2 regions of the Citrobacter sp. Cm046 genome follow, and region 2 is predicted to be linked to the other one. Evidence: predicted binding sites of a transcription regulator. Region 2 holds the regulator's gene; the other holds the start of a gene.
The links. Region 2 encodes Fur, which represses iron uptake genes when iron is present. Its sites were predicted from a motif close to ATAATAATGAGAACNACTATCAA; they were not measured.
Positions count from the first base shown of each region.

Region 1: the regulator Fur is predicted to act here: its motif matches at 7,862-7,884, upstream of feoA (ferrous iron transporter A).

Region 1 is NZ_JAOWGP010000030.1:25,940-36,735, reverse strand. Features, by position in the region: gene gntT (gluconate transporter) at 1-1,278, opposite strand, end outside; gene nfuA (Fe-S biogenesis protein NfuA) at 1,595-2,170, opposite strand; gene gntX (DNA utilization protein GntX) at 2,229-2,912, opposite strand; gene bioH (pimeloyl-ACP methyl ester esterase BioH) at 2,974-3,744, shown strand; gene OGX98_RS01870 (Rpn family recombination-promoting nuclease/putative transposase) at 3,788-4,714, opposite strand; gene feoC ([Fe-S]-dependent transcriptional repressor FeoC) at 4,940-5,176, opposite strand; gene feoB (Fe(2+) transporter permease subunit FeoB) at 5,188-7,506, opposite strand; gene feoA (ferrous iron transporter A) at 7,525-7,752, opposite strand; gene OGX98_RS01850 (Tex family protein) at 8,156-10,495, opposite strand; gene greB (transcription elongation factor GreB) at 10,597-10,796, opposite strand, start outside.
Region 2 is NZ_JAOWGP010000027.1:15,481-26,276, reverse strand. Features, by position in the region: gene kdpD (two-component system sensor histidine kinase KdpD) at 1-2,382, shown strand, start outside; gene kdpE (two-component system response regulator KdpE) at 2,379-3,056, shown strand; gene pgm (phosphoglucomutase (alpha-D-glucose-1,6-bisphosphate-dependent)) at 3,109-4,749, opposite strand; gene seqA (replication initiation negative regulator SeqA) at 4,774-5,316, opposite strand; gene ybfF (esterase) at 5,512-6,285, shown strand; gene ybfE (LexA regulated protein) at 6,414-6,701, shown strand; gene fldA (flavodoxin FldA) at 6,857-7,387, shown strand; gene OGX98_RS01165 (ryhB-regulated fur leader peptide) at 7,598-7,684, shown strand; gene fur (ferric iron uptake transcriptional regulator) at 7,677-8,123, shown strand; gene tcuR (tricarballylate utilization LysR family transcriptional regulator TcuR) at 8,253-9,179, shown strand; gene tcuA (FAD-dependent tricarballylate dehydrogenase TcuA) at 9,277-10,680, shown strand; gene tcuB (tricarballylate utilization 4Fe-4S protein TcuB) at 10,667-10,796, shown strand, end outside.

The DNA of each region.
Region 1 (10,796 bases), on a different contig from region 2:
GCATACCGAAATAATGGTTTCCAGCATTGACCATGACTTGATCGTTTCGCCGATGGTCAGGTTGAAGTATTCCTTGAACAGCCAGAAGCCCGGATCGTTCACGTGGGAGAAAATCACGGAACCCGAACCTACCGCGATAACCATCAGTTCTGGGCTAACGCCGGTGGTCGCAATCAGCGGTGCCACAATCCCACCTGCGGTGATTGCCGCAACGGTGGCAGAACCCAGCGCGATACGCAGTACGGCGGCAATGGACCATGCCATCAGCAGCGGAGATACGTTGGTTTCATGCATCATCGAGGCGATGTATTTGTCGACGCCGCTATCAACCAGAACCTGTTTGAAGGCACCGCCACCACCGATAATCAGCAGCATCATGGCGATGATTTTGATTGAGGAAACCAGCGTGTCGTTAATCTGATCCATCGAACGTCCACGGTTCAGACCAAATGTGAACATCGCAATCAACACCGCAATAAGCGTAGCCATGACCGGGTCGCCGAGGAATTCCGCAACTGGCAGGAAGGCATGTCCTTTCGGCAGGATCATCTCTGCGATAGCACGCATCGCCATCAATACCACCGGAACAAGAGAGGTCCAAACGCTGACGCCAAAGCCAGGCATCTCTTCTTCAGTGAAGGTTTTGGCGCTGTACAGACCTTCCGGGATCGGCTTATCAATACCTTTCAGGAAACGTGCATAAACCGGACCGGCGAGAATAACGGTCGGGATAGCCAGAATCGTACCAAACAGCAGCGTTTTGCCCATATCTGCGTGGAAAATGGTCGCAATAGCGGTCGGGCCCGGGTGCGGTGGTAAGAAACCGTGGGTTACAGACAGCGCAGCGGCCATCGGAACACCAACGTACAGCAGCGGGATATTCGCGGCGGCGGCAATGGTGAATACCAGCGGCAGCATCAGTACGAAGCCAACTTCGTAGAACAGTGCAAAGCCCACGGTGAAGCCGGTTAATACTACCGCCCACTGAATGTGCTTTTTACCGAATTTAGCAATCAGTGTGGTCGCAATACGTTGCGCACCACCGCAGTCTGCCAGCATTTTACCCAGCATGGCGCCAAAACCCATAATCAGGGCAAGGCTGCCAAGGGTTCCGCCGACGCCGGCTTTAATAGAACCGATGACTTTATCCAGTGGCATCCCTTGCATCAATCCGACAGCAAGCGCCACCAGGACGAGAGCGATGAAACCGTTCATTTTGAAACGGATCATCAGGAGGAGTAACAAGATTACACCGATAGCAACGATGACTAATGGCATGATTTACCTGGCCTTTACTTTGTTATGGGTAACGTCAGTGTTTAGATGACAAATTCTGATTGTCCCGACCGGGAACAGAGTATTTACAGCACCAATGCTGATTGCCTTCAAAACTAATCAGTTCAGCTGGCTATTATGGAGTAGTTAGGTGCCCATAAGAATGATACGGGTAACATATGGTGGTTGAAAATCACCTGGGACAGCAAAATTTAAATTATGAGAGGCAGGTCAAATTATGGTGGGGTAATTGCAAGATGGTAGCAGAAGAACGTAGGCCCGGATCGCTGCGCGTCACCGGGCGAATACAGATGGGGACTTAGTAGTAAGAGTGCTCGCCGCGCTGGTGTTCGGTCAAATCGCGAACGCCTTTCAGTTCAGGGAATTCCCCCAGCAGCTGTTTCTCGATGCCTTCTTTCAGCGTGACATCTACCATTGAACAACCGTTACAGCCGCCACCAAACTGCAGAATAGCGTAGCCTTCATCGGTGATCTCCATCAGAGTGACGCGTCCACCGTGGCCAGCCAGTTGCGGGTTGATCTGCGACTGCAGCATGTATTCAACGCGTTCCATCAGCGGCGCATCATCGGATACTTTACGCATTTTCGCATTAGGCGCTTTCAGGGTCAGCTGGGAGCCTAACTGATCGGTAACGAAATCGATTTCAGCATCTTCCAGATAGGGTGCACTCAGTTCATCAACATATGCGGTCAGCAGGGAAAATTTGATGGCGGTGTCGGTTGCTTCCACGGCGTCCGGTGGACAATAAGAAACGCCGCATTCAGCGTTAGGCGTGCCGGGATTAATCACAAATACGCGGATTTGTGTCCCTTCTTCCTGATTTGCCAGCAGTTTGGCAAAGTGCGCTTGTGCAGCATCGGAAATATGGATCATAGTAATGGCCTAATAGTTGACTATTTTACTTGGTTATAATACGCCCATCATCGAGGCTCTACAAGGTTCGACACAGGCACCATACCTGGACAGTCGCCGCGCCGTTGCGCAAAAGTAGTTGCGCGATTTCCGCGACGGTACTTCCGGTAGTGACGACATCATCCACAACAACCATATGGAGTCCCTGTACCGGCAATTCAAGGCGAAAAGCATTTTTCAGGTTGCGTTTGCGTAATCGGGCGCTGAGATGATGCTGCGTGGCGGTCGCCCGAACCCGTGTTATTGCCTGACTGTCCCAGTCACAACCCAGCCAGTGCGCCAAAGGACGGCACAATAAATCGCTCTGGTTAAACCCTCTTCGCCAGTGTCGGCGTTGCCAGAGTGGGACGCTGACGATCCTGTCCGGCAGAGGAAGCCCGCTGGTACGGCGAGCCAGCAACACGTCCAGTAGCAGCAGGCGTGAAAGTGCAGTGGCAATCTCGCTACGGCGCGAAAATTTCAGCTGGTGGATAAGGTTACTCAGCGGCGGAACATAGTCATTGACCGTAACCAACCGCTGCCACGGCGGCGGTTGTTGCAGACACCGGCCGCAGGGAATGGCGGTGTGGGCGGCTGGCATCCCGCACTGGGGGCACAAATTGATATGACGGCGTGTCGCCCGTGTACAAACGGAACAAATTCCCCAATGTCCCAGCGTCAGTGGCATTCGGCATAGCCAGCACAATCCCGGTACTGTTAGCATAGGTTTATCCTTAACAATGTATGCCTACAGGGCTAGGCTCCAAAAAAGAGAACAGTAACTGATGAATGACATCTGGTGGCAGACCCGAGGTTCGGGAAATTGCCATCTTGTGCTGCTGCACGGATGGGGATTGAATGCGGAAGTATGGCATTGCATAAGTGAGGAACTGAGTTCGCATTTCACGCTACATCTTGTCGACTTACCGGGATTTGGCCGTAGTCAGGGTTTCGGCGCGATGCCGCTGGAGGAGATGGCGGAACGTGTTTTACAACAGGCACCAGAGAAAGCCATCTGGCTGGGCTGGAGCCTGGGCGGGCTGGTAGCAAGTCAGGTAGCGTTGACCCATCCTGCTCGTGTTCAGGCGCTGGTTACTGTGGCTTCTTCGCCATGTTTTAGCGCTCGTGATGAGTGGCCGGGTATTAAGCCGGACGTGCTGGCGGGATTCCAGCAACAGCTTAGCGAAGACTTCCAGCGTACGGTAGAGCGTTTTCTGGCGCTACAAACGATGGGAACGGAAACCGCACGTCAGGACGCGCGAACTTTGAAGAAAACGGTGCTGGCATTACCGATGCCGGAAGTGGCGGTACTGAATGGTGGGCTGGAGATCCTGAAAACGGTTGATCTGCGTGAATCTCTCTGCGCATTGCGCATGCCGTTCCTGCGGTTGTATGGATATCTTGATGGGCTGGTACCGCGCAAAGTTGTACCGATGCTGGATGCACTGTGGCCGGAGAGCGAATCTCTGGTGTTTGCCAAAGCGGCACATGCGCCGTTTATCTCGCATCCTGGTGAGTTCTGTGCCGCGCTGATGGCGTTGAAACAGCGGTTATAGCGCCTTTGACTTGCCCGGTGACGCGATGCTTACCGGGCCGACATTAATGCCTTTTTGCCATCAACTCCTCAGCAGAAAGGCCAGTGATTCTGAGAATGGTCAGTCTGTCGATACCGTCGGCTAACATGGTGGCAGCAATGCGTCGTGCTTCGTCTTGTTTACCTTGTTGTAAGCCCTCCTGTAACCCTTCCTGTAACCCATTCATATGCCCTTCCTGGCGTAATCTCTCTGCGATAGTCATCAGTCTCTCCTTGTGTTGAGGTAGGCGTCCGGTTACTTCGTCCATAAATTCTTTGAAATGCGCTGTGTCGCCAGCCTGAATCATGTAATTAAACAGGGCTTTCAACTGGTTGTCATTAGCGTTTCCTTTAACAAGCAGGACGACCAGTTTTTCCACTAATCCCATCAAATCTCGTTTCCGGATATGTTTTTGAATCAGCTCCAGTAGTGCTATACGGCGATGCTGCATGATCTCGTCATCAGCCATTACCGTGATATCTATTAATGGAAAAGTGTTCGCATAAAGTTGTCTGGCTGTCTCCGGATCGTTAAATTTATCCAGCCAGCACAAGGAGTAGGGATATGGGCTGACGGTGCCGTGATAAAAAAGCATGGGGATCACCAGTGGCAGCTTTTTGTGGCCCGCATCCAGATGTCGCTGCATGACTGCAATAGCATAACGCATAAGACGAAACGCCATATGTGCATCCGCGGTGCTCTGATGTTCAATAACCGTGTAGATGTAGCCATCGCCTTCACGAGTTTTTAGTGACCACAACACATCGCAATAGTGCGCACGCAAATCGTCCTCAATAAAACTGCCCGGTTCCAGTTTCAGTGTCTTTAGGTCACAAAGAATACGTAAAGAGTCTGGAAGATGAAGTTGAAGAAAGTCGCGAGCGGTAGCTGGATGGCCCATAAAAGTCTTGAAAATTGCGTCATGCGGCGTAGCTGTAGCGTCAGTATTCATGGCGGTCCGTCACCTGAAGAACAAGATGATGAGACTCTACTTGCCGTAGAAAAGGGAAGCATCCCCGTAATGTTAACGATGTGCAGAGGGTTGGAGGATAAATCTGTTTTGCTGAAAGAGTGACATTCTTATGGAATTCGTTTCGCAAAATCCCGGACAGCATGGATATTAGGTGCCGTTTGTAGGCCGGACAAACGTAGCGTCATCCGGCAAATAGCATTACGTTTAACGCAAAGCCCACCATTCGCGCAGGCAGGCTTTGCCTTCCGGGCAGCTTTTGCAGCTTCCGGAAAGACACCCCTCGGCATCTTCCTGAATTCGCTTCGCTTTGCCCATTTTCTCTAACTGATTCAGCATGGCGTCAATCATTGGCTGCGGGGTATGCAGCGTGTGGCTAATTTGCTTAGCCTCCATACGTCCCCGCAGAGCCAGTAAATCACGAACCTGTATAAGCGATGCCATGATCCACAACCTTAGTGGCAATCGCCAGTCGTGCTGGCACAGCACGAGCTTACCGTTTTGTTGGTTGCCAGCAGCGCAATATCCACACGGCTACGGGCGCGGCGTAGCAGACCCAGCAATACGATGTTAAACAGGATGACGGCTAAAATGCAGACCAGACTGTAGGTCGGGTGCTGACTGTAGCTGACTGCCTGATAGAACAGCGTCGACAGTGAGTAGGCGATATTCAGGCCCCACAGAACGGAGAAGCCCATCCAGCCACGGCTGGATTCACGCGCGATAGCCCCCATAACTGAAATGCACGGAACATACAGCAGTACGAAAATCAGGTAGCTGTAAGCGGCTGCGGCGCTGCCAAATTTTTCGCCCATCACGCCCATGGCGCCAGTTGCCATCTCACCGTCACCTTTACTGGCTTCGATAGGGTTAGCCAGGACGCTCAGGCTGAAGGTATCTTTCAGGCTTTGCCAGGTTTCATCCAGTGCGCCGACTAACTCATCACCGAGGTGGAAATCTGCCGGGTTGAACTCTTCTTCCTGAATATTTTCAGCTGTATAGAGTGTATTCAGTGTACCGACAACCACTTCTTTGGCCATCGCACCGGTGAACAGACCCACGGTGGCCTGCCAGTTATCTTCGTGTACGCCAATCGGTTTAAAGACCGGGGTAATAACGCGGCTGACGGAAGCAAGGGCTGAGTCGTTGATGTTATCGACGATTTTCCCGCTCAGGGAGAAACTGTTAAACGCGCTAAGGAAAATACTGACAATGATAATGACTTTACCGGCACGGAGGACGAAGCCTTTCAGGCGCTGCCAGGTCTGGATGATCAGGCTTTTAATATGCGGGACGTGATAAACCGGCAGTTCCATCACGAACGGCGTTGCTTCGCCACGCATGATGGTGTGCTTGAGCATCAGGCCAGTCAGCACTGCCATGACGATACCTAACACATATAGCGAGAAGACCGCCAGCGCACCGTTCTGACCAAAGAATGCCGCTGCAAACACAGCGAAAATCGCCAGACGTGCACCGCAGGACATAAACGGTGCCATCATGATGGTCATCAGACGTTCACGCGGCGCATCCAGTGTACGTGCGCCCATCACCGACGGTACGTTACAGCCGAAACCAACAATCAGCGGGACAAACGATTTACCCGGTAGCCCCAGCGCCTGCATCAGACGGTCCATTACAAACGCGGCTCGCGCCATGTAGCCGGAGTCTTCGAGGAAGGAGAGGAACAGGTACATCATACCGATTTGAGGGACCAGTGGCAGAACGGTGTTAATCCCGCCGCCAAGACCCTGCGCCAGGAAGATGGTCAGCCAGTCCGGGAAGTGCAGCGTGTAACCAATCCATTGAATACCATGGATAAAGAGTGCCACTGAACCGACGTCAAATAACGGCTGCAGCGCGCCACCGATGTTAATGGCGAGCAGGAACATCAGGTACATCACGAACAGGAATATTGGCAGACCGAGGAAGCGGTTGAGGACGATTTTATCGACAGCGGTGGTGAAGCGGCTTGGCTCGGCGGTTAGCGTGTTGCTGACGGTATCGCAGATCGCGGCAATGCACTGGTATCGCGCATCGGCAATGTGCAGCGCGGGATCGTCCATCGTTTCACTCAGACGGGCAATTGCACCATCCAGATTTTGCGCAGCATCGCCCGCGTAGGCGCGGCTGTAGATATCGCCTTCCAGCATTTGCAGGCCAAGCCAGCGACGTTGTTGTAGCGGCATCTCTTCGGTCATTGCGTCAGCCAGAGAATCTGCTTCACGTAGCAGTGGCTGAGCATAATGGACCAACTCGACGGCGTCGTTCTCTTTATAACGATCGATCGCCAGCTTCAGCGCTTCAATCCCACGTCCACGCGTAGAAACCAGTGGAACCACTGGGCAGCCAAGACGGGCGGAAAGCGCGTCGATATCAATACGGATTTGCTGCTTCTCAGCAATGTCCAGCATGTTAAGCGCGACGATACAGGGGATACCCAGTTCGAGCAGTTGCAGCGTCAGGTAGAGGTTGCGCTCAAGGTTTGAGGCATCGACGACGTTGATAAGCAAGTCGGCGTCGCCGCTTAAAATATAGTGACAGGCAATTTGCTCATCGAGGGAGGTCTGGGATGAGATCGTTGTCAGTGAATACGTACCTGGTAAATCCACCAGTGTGACCTGATGGTCCGTCGTCGCAAAATGACCTTCTTTACGCTCAACGGTGACTCCAGCCCAGTTGCCTACACGCTGACGCGCGCCGGTGAGCTGATTGAATAAAGTTGTCTTGCCGGAATTAGGATTACCAATTAAACCAATGGTTAGTTTTTTCATTTTTATTGACTCACTGTATTAACAGGAAACCGCTTCCACTTCTAATAACGCCAGATCTTTTTTACGCAATACCAGACTTACGCGGCGAGTTTCAATGTGGATAGGATCGCCCAAAGGTGCGACACGTACCACGTTGAATGATGAGCCTGGTAGCATGCCGAGTGACAATAACTTCTGACGGTACGCCGGACTGATTTCACGAGAAAAACCGGTAATTTTCCACGCAGTGTCTGGAGTGAATTGCATAGGGACCTACTTATATCTCGCTAACTGGATGATTACCTCATGGGGCTGCAGGGCGGCATGAGACCAGATGATTAGCTAACGGAGGAAAGAGTAAATAATCAACAATGCAATGATAATGAGAATGGTTTTTATCATCAATAGAATAAGTGTGACGGAATGTAGAATTGGATAATAATTTGAGTCAATTTTGATATGCCTCAACATTTAATCTGGTTTGAGACCGTTAATTTAATTCGGCAATTATTGATTTTTTAATGTTTAATTAAGGTTTCATCTGTTAACGATGTGAAAATTAATTGTGCGGTTAGTCCTCGGCTAATTAAATAACCGCTTCAATTTGTATTATTTAATTGTTAATCGAAATGATATAGCCGGAGGAGCACAAGTGCCCCCCGGCATTCTGTCAGCGTTTCTTACCCATCGCCGCCGCCAGGGCATCCATCATGGCGCTGTTGCCGGCAGGCTGTGTATCACGCCCGCGCGGTTTTGCCGCTTTAGCTGCCGCTGTCGGGCGATTGCCCTGAGCGCGATCGTTGCTACCGCCGCCGCGACGGGCGTTGGTTTCACCTGGCTGTTCGTCCAGACGCATGGTCAGGGCGATACGCTTGCGTGGTAGATCCACTTCCAGCACTTTCACCTTCACAATGTCTCCCGCTTTCACCACGGTGTGTGGATCTTCGACGAACTTATTCGACAGAGAGGAGATATGTACCAGACCGTCCTGGTGAACGCCGATATCAACAAACGCACCGAAGTTAGTGACGTTGGTGACTGCGCCTTCCAGAATCATTCCTGGCAGCAGGTCATTCATGGTTTCCACGCCATCAGCAAACTGTGCGGTTTTGAACTCCGGACGCGGATCTCGGCCCGGTTTTTCCAGCTCTTTGATGATGTCGGTGACGGTCGGCACCCCGAAACGTTCGTCGGTAAAGTCAGATGCCTTCAGGTTACGCAGTTCATTGCTGTTGCCCATCAGGTCACGCAGTGACTGCTCGGTCGCAGCCAGAATACGTTCTACGATCGGATAGGCTTCCGGGTGCACGGTCGAGGCATCCAGCGGGTTATCGCCGTGGTTGATGCGCAGAAAGCCCGCACACTGTTCAAACGCTTTTGGCCCCAGTCGGCTGACTTTTAGTAGCTGCTGACGATTCTGGAACTGACCGTTCTCATCACGCCAGGCAACAATATTTTGCGCCATCATCCGGGTCAGGCCCGCGACACGCGTTAACAGCGGGACGGAGGCGGTGTTCAGGTCTACGCCGACGGCGTTTACGCAGTCTTCCACCACCGCATCCAGCTTACGGGCAAGCTGTGTCTGGCTAACGTCGTGTTGATACTGACCGACACCGATCGATTTCGGATCGATTTTCACCAACTCAGCCAGTGGATCCTGCAGACGACGGGCGATAGAGACCGCACCGCGCAGTGAGACGTCGAGATCAGGAAACTCCTGTGCGGCCAGTTCGGAAGCGGAGTAGACCGATGCCCCGGCTTCGCTGACGATCACTTTTTGCGCGGTGACTTTCGGGAACTGTTTTTGCACATCCAGGAAGAAGCGTTCGGTTTCGCGGGACGCGGTGCCGTTACCAATCGCTACCAGTTCAACGTTGTATTTTTCACACAGCGCAGCAACGGCAACGGCGGCTTTGGCTGCCTGACCGGTATGTGGATAAATGGTGTCGGTAGCAACCAGTTTGCCGGTGCCGTCGACGACCGCAACCTTAACGCCGGTACGCAGGCCGGGATCGAGACCCATCGTAGCACGCAGGCCTGCCGGAGCAGCCATCAACAGATCGTGCAGGTTTCGGGCAAAGACGTTAATCGCCTCATCTTCCGCACGCTCGCGCACGGTCCCCATAAGTTCAGTCTCAAGATGCATCAGCACTTTGATGCGCCATGTCCAACTGACGACGCCTTTTCGCCAGCTGTCTGCTGGTGCGTTGTTCAGTCGCAGGCCAAGGTGATCCTGAATTATCTGCTCACCGTGACTCTCTTTTGGCGGCTCATCGAATTGCGGATCGGCATTCAATGAAAGCTGTAGCACGCCTTCGTTACGGCCACGGAACATTGCCAGTGCGCGGTGAGAAGGGACGCTGGAAATCGGTTCATGGTGATCGAAGTAATCACGGAATTTTGCGCCTTCCTCTTCTTTACCGCTCACTACGGTGGAAACCAGATGCGCATTCTTCCACAGGTAATCACGCACTTTTGCCAGCAGCGCAGCGTCTTCAGCAAAACGTTCCATCAGGATGTAACGTGCGCCGTCGAGTGCGGCTTTAGTATCCGCTACGCCGTTGTCGGCGTTGATGTATTGTGCCGCTGTGGTTTCTGGATCGTGGGAAGGTTCGTTCCACAGCAGATCAGCCAACGGCTCAAGTCCGGCTTCAATGGCGATTTGTCCGCGGGTGCGGCGTTTTGGTTTGTACGGCAGATAGAGGTCTTCGAGTTCGGTCTTACTTAACGTGCCGTTGATCGCTTTCGCCAGGTCGTCGGTCAGTTTGCCTTGCTCGCTGATAGATTTGAGAATGGCCTGACGGCGGTCTTCCAGTTCACGTAAATAACCCAGACGGCTTTCCAGGTTACGCAACTGCGTGTCATCCAGACCGCCGGTGATTTCCTTACGATAACGTGCGATAAACGGCACGGTGTTCCCTTCGTCAAGCAGGCGAACGGCAGCTTCTACCTGTTCGGCGCGAGCCTGAATTTCACCCGCGATAATGCGGCAGAACGAATCATTCATCATGGATTTAGTTTCATCTTTAGGATCAAAAATCAGGGGATAGTTATACGGACTGACACGCCAAAATGCCAGCCGAGAACCGATTCTCTCGGAATGTTCCAGGCTTATTTAACGTATTCAATCTCGTTAACGTACCAGCTGGCTTCCCCGGCAGGTGTGTTCACCACCGCGAGATCGCCCACCTCTTTTTTCAGCAGTGCTCGCGCCATCGGTGAGTCGATAGAGATGTAATCCTTACGACCAAAAATTTCATCGTATCCGACAATGCGGAATTTGCGGGTATCGCCATCATCATTTTCAATCT
Region 2 (10,796 bases):
CGCCCGGCCCTGATTTTAATGGATGAACTGGCGCACAGTAATGCGCCAGGCTCGCGTCACCCTCGCCGTTGGCAGGACATCGAAGAACTGCTGGAAGCTGGCATTGATGTCTTTACCACTGTTAACGTTCAGCATCTGGAAAGCCTGAACGATATCGTCAGCGGCGTTACCGGTATTCAGGTCCGCGAAACCGTCCCCGATCCGTTTTTCGATGCGGCTGATGATGTGGTACTGGTCGATCTCCCCCCTGACGATCTGCGCCAACGTCTGAACGAAGGCAAAGTCTATATTGCCGGTCAGGCAGAACGGGCTATCGAACACTTCTTCCGCAAAGGCAATTTGATCGCGCTGCGCGAACTGGCCCTGCGACGTACAGCTGATCGGGTAGACGATCAAATGCGCGCCTGGCGAGGTCACCCTGGAGAGGAAAAAGTCTGGCACACCCGCGATGCCATCCTGCTGTGTATCGGACACAACACCGGCAGCGAAAAGCTGGTGCGTGCCGCCGCACGTCTGGCTGCACGTCTCGGTAGTGTCTGGCATGCCGTGTATGTCGAAACACCCGCATTGCATCAGTTACCCGAAAAGCAACGTCGCGCAATTCTTGGCGCCTTGCGACTGGCACAGGAATTAGGAGCAGAAACAGCCACCCTCTCCGATCCCGCAGAAGATAAAGCGGTCGTCCGCTACGCCCGGGAGCACAATCTGGGAAAAATCGTGCTGGGGCGTCCGACAACGCGACGCAGGTGGCGCAGTGATTCCTTTGCCGACAAACTGGCCCATCGCGCACCGGATCTCGATCTGATGATTGTCGCGTTGGACGATCCCCCTCCACGTCCGGCGGTTCAGGCTGCTGACACGCGTACCTTTAAAGATAAGTGGCGGGTACAGATTCAGGGCTGTCTGGTTGCAGCTGCACTGTGCGCCTTCACAACGCTGATAGCCATGCAGTGGCTGGTTGCCTTTGATGCCGCCAATCTGGTAATGCTCTACCTGTTAGGCGTGGTAGTGATCGCCCTGTTCTACGGACGCTGGCCGTCTGTGGTGGCGACCTTTATTAACGTCGCCAGCTTCGATCTGTTCTTTATTGCCCCGCGCGGTACGCTGGCCGTTTCGGACGTCCAGTATCTGCTCACATTCGCCGTTATGTTGACGGTCGGTCTGGTCATCGGGAATCTGACCGCAGGAGTGCGCTATCAGGCACGAGTCGCTCGCTACCGGGAACAGCGCACGCGGCATCTGTACGAGATGTCCAAAGCCCTGGCCGTGGGGCGGAGTCAACAAGATATCGCTGCCACCAGTGAGCAGTTTATTACCTCAACCTTTCAGGCCCGCAGTCAGGTTTTATTGCCCGATGAGAACGGTAAACTGGCTCCGCTGACGCATCAACAAGGCACGACGCCCTGGGATGATGCCATTGCCCGCTGGAGCTTTGATAAGGGACAACCGGCCGGGGCCGGCACCGATACCTTACCGGGCGTACCGTATCAGATCTTACCGTTAAAAAGCGCCGACAAAACGTATGGACTGTTGATAGTAGAACCGGGGAATCTTCGACAGTTGATGATCCCGGAACAACAACGACTGCTGGAAACCTTTACCTTGTTGGTTGCCAGCGCCCTGGAGCGACTGGCGCTGACTGCCAGCGAAGAGCTGGCGCGATTTGCCAGCGAACGCGAGAGCATCCGCAACGCCCTGCTCGCCGCCCTTTCTCATGATTTACGCACGCCGTTAACGGTGCTGTTCGGTCAGGCGGAGATTTTAACATTGGATCTGGCAACGGAAGGCTCGAAGCACGCCCGTCAGGCCAGCGAAATTCGCCAGCATGTCCTTAACACGACCCGGCTGGTAAATAATCTGCTGGATATGGCGCGAATTCAGTCTGGCGGCTTTAATCTTAAGAAAGAGTGGTTAACGCTGGAGGAAGTGGTGGGCAGCGCCTTACAGATGCTGGAGCCTGGCCTGGCTGCACCAATTAATCTGTCACTTCCTGAGCCATTGACGCTGATACACGTTGATGGGCCACTCTTTGAACGAGTGCTGATTAATCTGCTGGAAAACGCCGTCAAATACGCAGGCCCGCAGGCACAAATAGGAATTGAAGCACATGTTGAGGGCGAACACCTGCAACTGGACGTGTGGGATAACGGGCCTGGCATTCCGTCAGGCCAGGAACAACGTATTTTCGACAAGTTTTCCCGGGGGAACAAAGAGTCATCAGTACCGGGCGTTGGGCTGGGGCTGGCAATTTGCCAGGCTATTGTCGACGTGCATGGCGGGACCATTACCGCCCATAATCGACCGCAGGGTGGCGCTTGCTTCCGTGTTACACTGCCACAAGAATTACCCCCTGAACTTGAAGATTTTCATGAGGATATGTGACAAACGTATTGATTGTTGAAGATGAACAGGCCATTCGTCGCTTTCTGCGCACCGCGCTGGAAGCCGATGGTCTGCGCGTGTATGAAGCAGAAACGTTGCAACGTGGCCTGCTGGAGGCCGCGACGCGTAAACCCGATCTCATCATTCTCGATCTCGGCCTGCCAGACGGTGACGGCACTGATTTTATTCGCGACCTGCGACAATGGAGCGCTATTCCCGTTATAGTGCTTTCAGCTCGCAGTGAAGAGAGCGACAAAATCGCCGCACTGGATGCCGGTGCTGATGATTATCTCAGCAAGCCGTTTGGCATTGGCGAACTGCAGGCGCGTTTGCGTGTGGCATTACGCCGCCACGCTATTGGACCCGCACCCGAGCCAGTCGTGCATTTTTCCGATGTGAAAGTGGATATTGCCGCGCGTCTGGTACATCGTGGCGAAGAGGAAATTCACCTGACGCCAATTGAATTTCGCCTGCTGGCGATACTTCTCAATAACAGCGGGAAGGTGCTGACCCAGCGTCAGCTGTTGAATCAGGTTTGGGGTCCCAACGCCGTCGAGCACAGCCACTACCTGCGAATTTATATGGGGCACTTGCGCCAGAAACTGGAAGTAGACCCGGCGCGCCCTCGTCACTTTATAACCGAAACCGGGATTGGCTATCGGTTTATGCCGTGATATTTCACCGGGTACCAGATGTAAAAAAGGAGCCTTTCGGCTCCTTTTCTGGTTACGCGTTTTTCAGCACTTCGCTGACAATCTCAACCGCTTCTTTTTCAATCTGCTTGCGGTGTTCTTCACCCAGGAAGCTCTCGCAGTAGATTTTATAGGCGTCTTCAGTACCTGACGGACGTGCGGCAAACCAGCCATTGTCAGTCATCACTTTCAGACCGCCGATAGAAGCACCATTGCCTGGCGCCGCCGTCAGACGCGCGGTGATCGGATCACCCGCCAGCGTGCTGGCACTGACCATCTCCGGAGAGAGTTTAGACAGCGCTGCTTTCTGCGCGGAGGTCGCGCTTGCCTGCAAACGGTTATAGCTCGGCGCACCAAAACGCGCGGCCAGCTCGTTGTAATGCTCTTGCGGGTTCTTACCGGTCACGGCAGTAATTTCGGCCGCCAGCAGACACATAATGATCCCGTCTTTGTCGGTCGACCACGGTGTACCGTCGAAACGCAGGAAAGAAGCCCCCGCGCTCTCCTCGCCGCCGAAGCCGAAGCTACCGTCGAACAGGCCATCAACAAACCATTTAAAGCCAACCGGTACTTCAACCAGTTTACGTCCTAAATCATTCACCACACGGTCAATCATCGCCGAAGACACCAGCGTTTTGCCAACGGCAACGTCTTCGCCCCACTGCGGGCGATGCTGGAACAGATAGTTGATCGCGACTGCCAGATAGTGGTTCGGGTTCATCAACCCGGCCGGAGTGACGATGCCGTGACGGTCATAATCTGGATCGTTAGCAAATGCCAGATCGAACTTATCACGTAGCGCCAGCAGACCCGCCATCGCACACTCGGAAGAGCAGTCCATACGGATAGCACCGTCTTTGTCGAGATGCATAAAGCGGAAGGTCTGATCAACCTGATCGTTAACAATGGTCAGATTCAGTTTGTAGTGCTCGGCAATACGCTTCCAGTATTCGATACCGGAGCCACCCAGCGGATCGACACCCAGCGTCAGTCCCGCTTTCTGGATCGCGGCCATATCAACAATGTCAGCCAGTCCTTCAACAAACGGCTGAACGAGATCCTGCTCTTTCACATGACCCGACGCCAGCGCCGCATCCAGTGAAATTCGCTTAACACCGTTAAGTCCATCAGCCAGCAGCGCGTTGGCACGATCTTCCACCACTTTAGTGACGTTAGTATCTGCCGGACCACCGTTTGGCGGGTTGTATTTAATGCCACCATCTTCCGGCGGGTTGTGCGACGGCGTGATGACAATGCCATCAGCCAGCGGGCCGCCTTTTTTGTTGTGGACCAGGATTGCATTTGACACGGCAGGCGTTGGCGTAAAGCCGTTATTTTCCTGCACGATGACATCAACACCGTTTGCCGCCAACACTTCCAGTACAGAGATAAATGCCGGTTCAGACAGCGCATGGGTGTCTTTGCCCACATAACAAGGCCCGGTAATCCCGTTTTTCGCACGTTCTTCGGCAATGGCCTGGGCGATTGCCAAAATATGCGGCTCGTTAAAACTGTGACGACCTGCACTACCACGATGCCCGGATGTCCCGAACTTAACGGCGTGCTCAGCATTCCCGGCTGTTGGTTTCAGTACATAGTACTGTGCCGTCAGTTGGGCGACGTTAATCAAATCACTCTGTTGTGCAGGCTGACCTGCACGCTTGTGGATTGCCATTGCCTGGTCCCTCTAATGCAAGGATTAAATTGTTCCGCAAACCTTTTCAATCAATTCCGCAGGGAATTGCATTGACTGCATGATGTGTTCAACCATGCTGCATTTGCGGCCGGTATTCGTGTTGGTGATCACCCAGTACGGTGTGCCAGGCACATGTTTCGGCTTGGTTTGATTACCATTTTTCAGCAGCGTCTGTTCATCCGCTGCAAAATAGACGCGTGTGCGACCGTGTAACGACTCCGTTGCTTCAGCAAACGCGTGCTGATCCAGTGAATAGAGTGTAGACAGCACCAGCATAAAGCGATTCACTGCTTTTTTCTGTTCCGCATATTCATCGGAAAGCAGCAGTTCACGCATGGCGCGCACTTTATCTTTAACGGGGTCGACCGGCTTGGCTTCCACGACAGGTTGCACGGCGCGGACTTCTTTTACCACCGGAGTGGCAGGCTGTGATGCGGCAGAAAACTTCAACATACGCCGTAAAATGTCGGATGCGCTCTCGCCGATATGCTTGGTGTGGCTGGCAATATAGCTATAGAGTTCATCATCAACTTCAATCGTTTTCATCTTAATCCAGTGCGGTGTCTTAGCTGAATACAAGTTGTTGGGATTATTACACCTAGTGTAAAGGCAAATCCCAACAGCGGATAGCGTCAAGCCTGATGGCCAGAAAAACTCGGAGTAACCGTAGTTGTTGCAGCCCTGTGGCAGAATGGTCAACATGATACCCTAACCCGCTAGTGTGAAAAAAAGAACTTTGCCATGAAATTGAATATCCGAGCGCAATCTGCACAAAACCTGCACAATAATTCCCCCATCGTCCTGGTTCACGGTCTGTTTGGCAGCCTGGATAACCTGGGCATACTGGCACGTGACCTGGTAGTCGATCACGACATCATTCAGGTTGATATGCGAAATCACGGGCTCTCCCCTCGTTCGCCAGAGATGAATTACCCGGCCATGGCGCAAGACCTGTTGGATACACTGGACGCCCAACAAATAGAAAAAGCGACTTTTATTGGTCACTCAATGGGGGGCAAAGCGGTGATGGCGCTAACCGCGCTGGCACCTGAACGTATCGATCAACTGGTGGCTATCGATATTGCACCGGTTGACTACCATGTCCGTCGTCACGATGAGATCTTTGCGGCGATTAATGCCGTGACGGATGCACAAGCCGCATCACGCCAGCAGGCGGCAAGCGTGATGCGCCAGTACCTGAAAGAAGAAGGCGTAATCCAGTTTCTGCTGAAATCCTTTGTTGACGGCGAGTGGCGTTTCAATGTCCCCGCATTGTGGGACCAGTATCCTCATATTGTGGGCTGGGAAACCATACCTGCATGGGATCATCCGGCGCTGTTCATCCCTGGTGGAAACTCGCCGTATGTTACCGAAGCGTACCGTGACCAATTACTGGCGCAATTCCCTCAGGCAAGGGCGCATGTTATTGCAGGTGCAGGTCACTGGGTACACGCAGAAAAACCAGATGCGGTCCTACGCGCCATCCGTCGTTATCTGACGGACAAGGCCAACTGATTAAAAACTCAGCGTCCGCGCGCGATTACGTGCGTGGGCGTTGGCGCGCCCCCCCTGCTGATGTATGATGGCGCGCTATCCATCCGGGCAGACGCCTGGCTGATTGTTTCCCCGAAGTCACCAAGATCATGGCCAAAGAACAAACGGACCGTACGACATTAGATCTGTTCGCGCAGGAGCGTCGCCCGGGACGACCCAAAACCAATCCGCTTTCGCGTGATGAACAGTTACGTATTAATAAACGTAATCAGCTTAAACGCGACAAAGTTCGCGGGCTTAAGCGTGTCGAACTGAAACTGAATGCCGACGCCGTTGACGCTCTGAACGAGCTGGCGGACGCACGTAACATGAGTCGCAGTGAACTCATCGAAGAGATGCTGATGAACCAACTCACCACGTTGCGTGGTCAGGCATAGTCTGAATTTCTGCTCTAAATCATAAATCGTGTAGCACAGAGTGCAGTCCCGCGTGTTTGCTGTTTCCGCATGCCTGACTGTTCTGCTATGATTGCCCTTATCCGTGGGCATTGCGCCACCACCATTTCAATAAGTTTCAAGAGGTTATTTTACTCATGGCAATCACTGGCATCTTTTTCGGCAGCGACACCGGTAACACCGAAAACATCGCAAAAATGATTCAAAAACAGCTTGGTAAAGACATTGCCGATGTACATGACATTGCAAAAAGCAGCAAAGAAGACCTGGAAGGGTATGACATTCTTCTGCTCGGTATCCCAACCTGGTATTACGGTGAAGCGCAGTGTGACTGGGACGACTTCTTCCCTACTCTCGAAGACATTGATTTTAACGGTAAACTGGTTGCGCTGTTTGGCTGCGGCGACCAGGAAGACTACGCAGAATATTTCTGTGATGCGTTAGGTACCATCCGCGACATCATCGAACCACGCGGCGCAACCATCGTCGGTCACTGGCCAACGGCGGGTTATCACTTTGAAGCGTCTAAAGGCCTGGCTGATGATGACCACTTTGTCGGTCTGGCTATTGATGAAGATCGCCAGCCTGAGCTGACCGCTGAACGCGTAGAAAAATGGGTTAAACAGATTTCTGAAGAACTGCATCTCGACGAAATCATTAACGCCTGATTTCATGCGGCGTAGAAACGTATCTACGCCGCATCAATAGATAAAACCAATCAAAATAATTGCTACAAATTTGTAACTTTCTCGCCTGACCCTGTACAATGGCTGGATGCCAATCGGGTATTGCACAGAGTGTTTGTCGGCGATACCACGTTTTGATTAACAATATTTGCCAGAGACTTGCTGTTTTCATTTAGACATGGCAGTTCTATAATGATACGCATTATCTCAAGTGCAATTTCTGTCACTTCTGTTAATGAAGTGAACCGCTTAGCTACAGGACAGATTCCGCATGACTGACAATAATACCGCATTAAAGAAGGCTGGCCTGAAAGTAACGCTTCCTCGTTTAAAAATTCTGGAAGTTCTTCAGGAACCGGATAACCATCACGTCAGTGCGGAAGACTTATACAAACGCCTGATAGACATGGGTGAAGAGATTGGTCTGGCGACCGTGTATCGCGTGCTGAACCAATTTGATGATGCCGGTATCGTAACCCGCCATAATTTTGAAGGTGGCAAATCCGTCTTCGAATTAACCCAACAGCATCATCACGATCACCTGATTTGCCTCGACTGTGGCAAAGTGGTCGAATTTAGCGATGATTCCATCGAAGCGCGTCAGCGTGAGATTGCGGCTAAACATGGTATTCGCTTAACCAACCATAGCCTCTATCTGTACGGTCACTGCGCTGAAGGCGATTGCCGCGAAGATGAGCATGCGCACGACGCCAAATAATATGATGTTTTCTGAAAAGCCAACCCTGCGGTTGGCTTTTTTTATAAGCTAAACCTGGCCGGGGGCCTCTTCCTTTCGAGTCAATGCAGCTTTAATGTAAAATTCACCCTACCTCATCGGAGAGCCGAAATGGAGCTTCGCCAGCTACGCTATTATGTTCGTATTGTAGAAACCGGCAGTATGGGCAGCGCGGCGCTCGATCTCAATATTGGTGTTTCGGCTCTCAGCCAGCAAATGACCCGGCTGGAAAACGAACTCGCTATTCGCCTGCTGCAACGAACCTCTCGTGGCGTGACGCCCACCAGCGCCGGACTGGCTTTTTACTCCCAGGCACAACTGGCATTACGTCACGCAGACGATGCGATCCTCGCGGCTCGAGAGGCCCGGCTTTCCGGTCACGTCAGCGTCGGAATGGCTCCCAGTACCGCATCCGTGCTCGGTGTGCCTTTCATTAATGCAATGCGGGAAAACTATGCAGATGTCCGCCTGCATGTGGTGGAAAGCCTCTCCGGTAACCTGGAGCGGATGATTAATACCCGCCAAATTGATTTAGCAGTGGTGTTTCAAAAGGAAAAAATCCTGCGCTGGAGCGCCAGACCGATTCTCGAAGAACGGCTATTTTTGATTGGCACCCATGCTTTACTGGATGATATTACGGATGACAATATCGCCCCTGCCCAGCTGGTTAATATTCCATTGATAATGCCAAGCCCGGGTCACGGCCTGCGCGGCAGACTGGATGCTATCTGCCAGGAACATGCTCTGAACATTGAGATCACTACAGAAATTGATGGTCTGACGCTGTTGATGAGCGCCGTTCGCAGTGGAATCGGTGCCACATTACAACCCGGCGCGGCGATTTCGCATCTCGATAAAGAGACGCTAAGAGTGATCGGCGTCCATAATCCAATACTTAGCCGCCCTAATTTTCTTGTCAGCCTTTCTGATGATGAACTTACCCCCGCAGGTCTCGCTGCCCGCGTGATACTGACCAAAGTGATGTGTCAACTGGTGGAAGCAGGAAGCTGGCCAGGCGCAATTCTTTACAATAACTAAAGGGCTATTTAGCATCACAGCGTAGCGCCCACACAACTTACACGTATACATTTTAATTACAAATTTAACAATTAGTTAAATGGTAATGGAGTATACGATGGTTGATGTTCTGGTGATTGGCGGCGGCAATGCCGCATTATGTGCTGCCTTAACCGCCCGGGAGCAAGGGGCTTCTGTATTACTGCTCGAAGCAGCCCCCCGAGAATGGCGCGGAGGGAATTCCCAACACACGCGTAATTTACGCTGTATGCATGATGCCCCACAGGATGTCCTGGTAGAGAGCTATCCAGAAGAGGAGTTCTGGCAGGATCTCTGGCGTGTAACTGAAGGAAATACCAACGAAGCACTGGCGCGGTTGGTGATACGTACCTCTTCGCAATGTCGCGACTGGATGCGCCAGCACGGCGTTAATTTTCAACCCCCTCTTTCCGGTGCTTTGCATGTGGCGCGCACTAACGCCTTCTTTATGGGCGGCGGAAAAGCTCTCGTGAATGCCTATTATCGCAGCGCAGAAAAGCTGGGCGTGCAAATTCGCTATAACACACCGGTCCAGGCGCTAGAACTGCATAATGGCGAGTTCGTAGCGGCACTGGCAGGCAAAGAGCGCATTGTGGCTAAGTCCTGCGTGCTTGCCGCCGGGGGGTTTGAATCTAACCGCGAATGGCTGCGGGAGGCGTGGGGCAAGAATGCCCGCGGCGAGTGGCCTGCGGATAACTTTCTTATTCGCGGCACACGCTTTAACCAGGGCGTACTGCTTAAATTTATGATCGATGCCGGGGCGGACATTGTCGGCGATCCCTCCCAGTCACACTGCGTGGCGATTGACGCCAGAGCACCATTATACGATGGCGGAATTTGCACCCGTGTGGACTGTGTCTCGCTGGGCATAGTGGTAAATCGTGATGCTGAACGTTTTTATGATGAAGGCGAAGATTTCTGGCCAAAACGTTACGCTATCTGGGGACGGCTGGTTGCCCATCAGCCCGGACAAATTGGCTACTCCATTATCGACAGTAAAGCGATCGGCCACTTCATGCCTCCGGTCTTTCCTGGCGCACAGGCCAATACGCTGACAGAGCTTGCTCGCCAGTTGGGACTGGATGTCGAACGCTTTACCCACACCATCATGCAGTACAACAGCGCCTGCCTGCCTGGGCAATTCGATCACACCACGCTGGATAACTGCGCAACACAAGGTCTGACACCGGCGAAAACACACTGGGCACGACCATTAGATACGCCACCTTACTATGGCTATGCCTTACGCCCGGGGATCACCTTCACCTATCTGGGGCTGAAAGTGGACGAACATGCCGCAGTACACTTTGCCGGACAGCCAAGCCGCAACCTGTTCGTTGCCGGAGAGATGATGGCGGGCAACGTGCTGGGTAAAGGCTATACCGCTGGTGTAGGAATGTCTATCGGCACAACTTTTGGCTGTATTGCCGGAAAAGAGGCCGCCCTGGCTGCACAAAAGGAGGCTCATCATGAAGCAGCTTGAGAAATTGATCATTGAAGCGCAAATTCTCACCGAGCCGGAAGCAGAGGTTGAACGTGTGATGCAGGTCTGTAATGCCTGCCGCTATTGCGAAGGTTTTTGCGCAGTTTTTCCGGCGA